2 regions of the Negativicoccus succinicivorans genome follow, and region 2 is predicted to be linked to the other one. Evidence: riboswitches for the same ligand, from Rfam matches in the RefSeq annotation. Region 2 holds a riboswitch; the other holds the start of a gene.
The links. Region 2 has a riboswitch for cyclic di-AMP ahead of KIB08_RS02025 (APC family permease). Riboswitches for the same ligand answer to the same signal wherever they lie in the genome.
Positions count from the first base shown of each region.

Region 1: another riboswitch for cyclic di-AMP. It lies ahead of KIB08_RS04120 (C40 family peptidase); the one in region 2 lies ahead of KIB08_RS02025 (APC family permease).

Region 1 covers NZ_JAHAJN010000005.1:83,691-87,100, forward strand. The annotation lists gene KIB08_RS04110 (metal ABC transporter permease) at 1-56, opposite strand, end outside; gene KIB08_RS04115 (metal ABC transporter ATP-binding protein) at 53-769, opposite strand; gene KIB08_RS04120 (C40 family peptidase) at 823-1,485, opposite strand; cyclic di-AMP (ydaO/yuaA leader) riboswitch at 1,480-1,606, opposite strand; gene KIB08_RS04125 (glycosyltransferase family 2 protein) at 1,615-2,559, opposite strand; gene KIB08_RS04130 (aminotransferase class III-fold pyridoxal phosphate-dependent enzyme) at 2,659-3,410, opposite strand, start outside.
Region 2 covers NZ_JAHAJN010000002.1:121,159-124,568, reverse strand. The annotation lists gene KIB08_RS02035 (cob(I)yrinic acid a,c-diamide adenosyltransferase) at 1-372, opposite strand, end outside; gene KIB08_RS02030 (helix-turn-helix transcriptional regulator) at 378-1,538, opposite strand; cyclic di-AMP (ydaO/yuaA leader) riboswitch at 1,734-1,858, shown strand; gene KIB08_RS02025 (APC family permease) at 1,883-3,410, shown strand, end outside.

The DNA.
Region 1 (3,410 bases), on a different contig from region 2:
ATGAGGCCGGCCAAAAACGCGCGCTGCATAAATTCATAGCTGAGCATTCCCATCATCCGACCACCTCCGCCATATGCAATCCGGTCGCATGGCTGGTGACAAACTGATGCGGCGGACCGTCATAACAAAGCGTACGGTCGATGCAAAGCACCCGATCGGCATGCGGCAACGCGCGCGCGATATCATGCGTCACCATGATGATCGTTGTCTGCTGCTCCGCCTGAATGTTGCTGAGCAAATCCAGCAGCATATTGCCCGCCGTATAGTCGATCCCGCTGGTTGGCTCATCCAAAAGCAGCAGAGCCGGCCGCGCAGCGATCGCCTGCGCCAACATGACACGTTGTTGCTGCCCTCCCGACAGATCACCGATGCGCTTATGTGCCCATTCCGCCATTCCCACTTTCGCAAGCAATGCTTGACGCCGTTCGATCTGTTCGGCATGTGAAATCTCCGTTCCCCAGAAGCCGAGATCGACTACTTCGCTCACCGTCGCGGGAAATGATGCTGTATTTTGATTATAATGCTGAGGCACGAAACCGATACCGCCGGCGCGTTGCCAAGCTTGCGGCGATTGGCCGGCAATCGTAATCGTTCCCTCGGCCGGCGTCAGGAGTCCCGCCAACAACCGCAGCAGCGTTGTTTTCCCGGCGCCGTTCGGACCGACGATTAAAGTAAATCCGCCGTGCGCCAGCGTAAAGTTAATGGCGTTAAATACCGGCTCTTTGTCGTACCAAAATGCCAGGTTTTGCGCTGTAATCCATTCGTTCATTATCTGATCGATCCTTCAAATGTTTATTTCATAAAAAAAGAGGCTTGCGCCTCTTAGATTAACCGTTTTGCTCCCACATAACAATCGCTCCAGTAGCCCTCCGACAAGCTGTCGATGACTACGCCGCGACTCGATGTGGAACTGATAAAGCGATCGCCTCCCAGGTAAATACCCGAGTGCGATACACCGTCCGTATATGTTGAGAAAAAGACCAGGTCACCCGGCTGCATTTGACTGCGACTCACGCTACGCCCCATGTGGTATTGTTCATCGGCCGACCGCGGCAATACCAGTCCGGCCGCTTTGGCAGCAAACTGAACGAATCCCGAGCAATCAAAACCACTGGGAGTAGAACCTCCAAAAAGATACGGCACACCGATACATTCCTGCGCTACGGAGATCAGTCGCCGCACCAACATCGTCGAAAAATCGCCGCGGCTGGTAGGTATATCACGACTCAACAACGCGCGGTAGGTAGCCGGGCCGACCAAACCGTCCGCTTCCAAACCATGCGCCGCCTGAAATTCCCGAATCGCATCTTCCGTTGCCGGACCGTATACGCCGTCCGCGTCCAAATGATACCCTAGCGTTCCCAAACGATGTTGAATCGTCGAGATATCTTCGCCGATATCTCCCGGGTGATAGGTAGCCCCCACCGCCATCGGTACTACCAAAAACATCGCCATACAAACCCAGTGTCGTATTCTCGTCATCATGCCCCCTTCCGCCTGCGAGGTTAGCTGCCGGGTTCGGCCAAGAGCTGACCGTCTTTTGCAAGATACACCCCGAAAACATTTGGTTCCCCCGCGCGCATATGCGCTTCGGCACACCCTTGTGTCTTGTCGTTAATGTCTCGTTTTCTGATTCACCGTACCGCGCAACCAATACAGAGGTCGATCCTTTACCTCCGCAAAAATGCGCCCGATATACTCACCGATAATTCCCAAAAAGATCAACTGCAAGCCGCCGAAAAGTAACATCATCACAGCAAGCGTGGCCCAACCGGGAACCGCTTCCAGGAAATAATACTTAATCAACAGCACATAGATGATCAAAAGCAAGCTGCCGATGCCTGACAACACTCCCACATAAAGAGCCATGCGCAGCGGCAACGTCGAATATGAAGTAATTCCGTCCAAGGCAAACCGCACCATCTTGCGCAACGAAAATTTACTTTCGCCGGCATAGCGCGCTGGTGCACGGAATGTAATTTGCGTTTGCCGATAACCGATATCGCTCACCAGGCCGCGAATAAATCGCGCCTTTTCGCGAAACAGCAACAAACTGTCCGCCACTTTGCGATCAATCAGGCGAAAATCGGAACCGCCTTCGGTAATCTGCACTTGGGAAATAGAATTAATAAAACGATAATAGAGTTTCGATGTCCATTTTTTGAACGCACCGACATTGGCGGTCGAAAGCCGTACCGTCTGTACCACTTCATAACCGTCATACCATTTATCCAGCAGGTCCGGTATCATCGTCGGCGGATGCTGCATGTCTCCATCCATGGTAACCACCGCATCGCCGCGGGCATGATCCAAGCCGCAGGTAAGTGCGGTTTGATGTCCGAAATTGCGTGCCAAAATAAAAGCTGTCACGCGAGCATCCCGTTCCGCAAGCTCCGTTAAAATCAACGGTGTGCGATCACTTGAGCCGTCATCGATAAATAAAAACTCAAATGATTCATCACGATGCGCAACCACTTCGCATAACGCATCGTAAAAGTGCAATATATTGTCCTCTTCATTGAAAAAAGGAACAACGATTGAAATCAGCATTTCTACCACCAAACACTACTCCTTCTTTATTTTACCATACGCGAGAGGACCGCGCCACTGCGACAACTGCAACTGCAGACAGCTTCTTATTGAGCGCCGAACCACTCCCTATTTACGCCCTTTGTGCTCCCGAAAAACCGCTGCTTTTTGGAACGCTTTGCGCGCTGCAGCAAGCGTTTGGCGAATATCTTCATCCGTATGCGCAAGCGACATAAAGCCGCATTCGAATTGACTCGGCGCTAAATACACACCGGCCTCCAGCATCGCGATGAAATAAACATTAAATTCATCCAAGTGCGAAGTCGCTACCGTATCGTAATCCGTGACTTCATGTTCACTGAAAAACACGGTGAACATCGAACCGATCCGATGCACTATGATCGATACTCCCGCTTCTTGCGCCGCCGCTTCCAAGCCTTGGCACAACGTTTCCGTTTTTGCAGCCAATTCTGTAAAACGGTCCGCGGACAATTTATTCATTGTCGCCAATCCTGCCGTTACCACGAGCGGATTGCCCGAAAGCGTCCCCGCCTGATACACCGGTCCTTGCGGCGCCAAATTTTCCATCACTTCGCGTTTACCGCCGAACGCACCGACAGGTAAACCGCCGCCGATTACTTTACCGAGGCAAATTAAGTCCGGTGTGATGTCAAAATATTCACAGGCACCACCGGCCGCCGCGCGAAAACCGCTCATGACTTCATCGACAATCAAAAGCGCGCCGGCTTTCTGCGTCAATTCGTGCAAGAGCGGCAAATAGCCCGGCTGCGGCAATACGCAACCTATGTTACCCGCGACGCCTTCCACAATCACGGCGGCAATTTCATCGCCATATTGGGCAAAAAGTTCTTTGACCGCGT
Region 2 (3,410 bases):
ATCCAAGATCACGACATCGTACTCGCCTTTCGCCAGCGTTCGCGCGGCGATCTCCACACCGTTGCGACACGCTTCGACGTATTCGGCGGGCGGATTTCCCGGCGGAAACACCACGACATCGGTGAGCGCTTTTTTAGTTTCTTCGGTGAGCGTTCCTTCCGGCGCGATGAAATACGGCTTCCCCAGCGACTCCCGGTAGAGAAGCGGTGAAATTCCGTCCAAAATTTTCTGCTCGCTGTAATATTCTGATTTCATAAACTGCAGCAACCAGACTTTCAGACCGGCGCCGACGGCGCGAATCGCAAGTCCGATCGCGGCCGTGGTTTTGCCTTTCCCGTCTCCCGTATAGACTTGGATATAGCCTCGTTTCATCGACGTCACCTCATCTCGACACGATCAAAATATAACGGTTCTTCGCGGCGATACGCGTTCGCCATCGCGATAGCCGTTCGTTGCAGGTCCCGCACCAGCGATTCCGGCGCCAGCACTTTCACGGCCGGACCGAATTGCAACGACCAGTGGAAGAGCGCAGTAGCGTTCACGGTGACTCCGACGACCACGGTTTTGTCCGTAACTTCGCTGATCGTGCAGGAGGTTCCGAAATCGTCCATGACGGCGTCCAAGATCTCGCGATCACATCGGAATAAACACGGTACCGCCGGTCCGGCGAACATGTTGACATGCTCCGCCAGATGCTTCGGTAAATGCAATTCGTCATCGCCCGACTGCGTCACTTCGCGCAACGGACGAACCTCACGGTTTTTTTCGATTCGCACATCCTGCATCCGATCGACGCGGTAATGCGAAATATCATCATGCCCTTCGGTATTACCGATCAGGTAGAAACGACCGTTCGTCGCGACTACCGCGTACGGGCTCACCCGGTAGCGATGCGGACGTTTGCGATGCCGACGAATGCGCGGCCGCTGCTGCTTGTCCGGACCGTATTGCAGGTAATGGAACATGACCGGTTGCCGCGCTTCGATCGCCTCATTCAAAACTTCCAACGAATACAGCATCTGCTCGTTGGCGGGACTTTCCTGTTGCCAGTTGAGCCAGTTTTCATTCGGAATGTTGTGGACTCCCAACGTGGGATTCGTATAATACCGACTTTGCAACCGCAGCAGTTTTTGGATCATGTCCTCGACCTGCCGGGCCGGTAAATGCGAAAACAACAGACCGTCAATGAGCGTGGTCAGTTCCACCGGCGCGAATTCATGCTCGTAATACCACGAACCGTAGACATTTTCCACTTGTTCGCGGCTCGCACTCTTGCGTTGCCACGGTTTGTAACCGAGCGGATAGCCCGCTTCCAAGAGATTGACCAGGTTGCGTTTGACGGCTTTACGATCCAACACCATTCCATAGTCTTCTTTCAGGTGCGTCAGAATCTGCTGCTGCGACAGCGGATGTTCGGGGTCGGAAAAGCGGCGCAATATCGTCAAGATGTATAATACGCTCAGCTTCTTCGCCGGAATCTCGGACGGCGACGTCATCACGCGCAACCCCTGTTCGGTTGCTTTCGTTCCTTTTTGCATGGGCACACCTCCTTGCCGCAATGCCATCTGTAATTTCAGTATAGCACGATTTAACGCCATAAAACAGTCATAAAAGAGCATTTATGAACTTTTTAGCGGCGACGGAGTCCGTTTTGCCGACGGATTTATGTTGCGTCGCCAGCCGCTGTTTTTTCCTATTTACAAGACATTTCCGCGGCGTTATAATGTGGTGGTAAAAACGAAATTCCGAATTTCCTGACGGAAAACGGGGGAACCAACTCTTGGGGTGAATCGAAAGAGGAAGACAACCTTATGCTTCTAACCCGACAGCTAACCTCGTAGGCAAAAGGTAAGGTCCCATAGGACCGGGAGGTCTATTTTTCATGCGCAAATTTACATTTTCTTCATTTTCTCAATTGCTTTTAGGGCGTCCGCTCAAGAGCACGGAGCTCAGTCACGAGCAGCTGCCGAAGTGGAAAGCGTTGCCGATTTTTTCGTCCGACGCTCTTTCCTCCATCGGTTACGGTCCGGAACAAATCGCGCTCATTTTGGTATTGCCGGGACTGATTTTATATGACTATTTTCCGTGGATTATCGCGGCGATCGTGGCATTGCTTTTCATCATTACGATTTCCTACGCGCAGGTCATCAAAGTATATCCCAAAGGCGGCGGCTCGTATGCGATCGCCAAAGAATATCTCGGTGAATATCCGGCGCTGCTCGCGGCGGCGAGTTTATGCGCGGACTACGTGTTGACGGTCGCGGTATCGGTATCGTCCGGTACGGCGGCGCTGATTTCCGCGTGGCCGGAGCTTGCGCCGTACCAAATTTCCATTGATCTTTTCGCAGTGTTTGCGATATTGATGCTGATCAATTTGCGCGGTTTGCGCGAAGCGTCCAACGCCTTTGTGTGGCCGACGTATGCTTTTTTGGTCACCGCGCTGCTGCTCGCCGGATCGGGTCTCTACCAAATTTTTGCGCTCGATCGACCGCCGGTCATTTTGCCGCAAGCGACGACTACGATCACGCCGGCCGTTCTTTACTTTTTACTGTTGCGGGCCTTCGCCAACGGTTGTTCTTCGATGACCGGCGTGGAAGCGATCGCGAACGGCTCGGGCGCGTTTCGGGAACCAGCGGCAAAGAATGCAAAAGAAACGATTGCCATGATGGCGATTATTTTGGCGACGCTGCTGCTCTCCACGGGTTTTCTCATCGTGCATTTCGGTTTGCTGCCGAGCGCGGACCGCACCTTGCTCTCGCTTTTGGCGGAGACCGTGTGGGGACGCGGAACGGGTTATTTCATCTTCCAACTGCTGACCACGGTAATTTTATATTTAGCCGCCAACACCGCGTACAACGGTTTACCGCCTCTGATGTCCATTTTGGCGCAGGACGGTTACCTGCCGCGCTACCTCGCGCACCGCGGTTCGCGTCTTTCCTTTGCCAACGGCATCGTTTTACTGTCGCTTTGCGCCGGCGGACTGATCGTCGCGTTCCACGGCGATGTGGAACATTTGATCTCGCTGTACGCATTGGGCGTATTTCTTTCCTTCATGCTGGCCCAAGCGGGTCTTTGCGTGCATTGGTTCCGCCAACAGCCGCGCCCGCACGGACGACTCTTGCTGAACGGTTTCGGCGCGCTGGTCACGGCGACCGTCGTGAGCATTATTTTAGTCACCAAATTCATTCACGGCGCCTGGATCATTTTAATCTTCCTGCCGATTTTAATGCGCATATTTAAGGCGATTCATACACACTACGAAAAGGTACAGGAAGCGCTGACGCTTTCCTCGAAAGAACTGACGGAAATTCTGGCGCAGCCGGTCAACGACCATCATGTGCTGTTGCCCGTCGCAAGACCCACGCGCGCCGTCGCGCGAGCCTTGCGTTACGCCCGCGCCATTACCGACG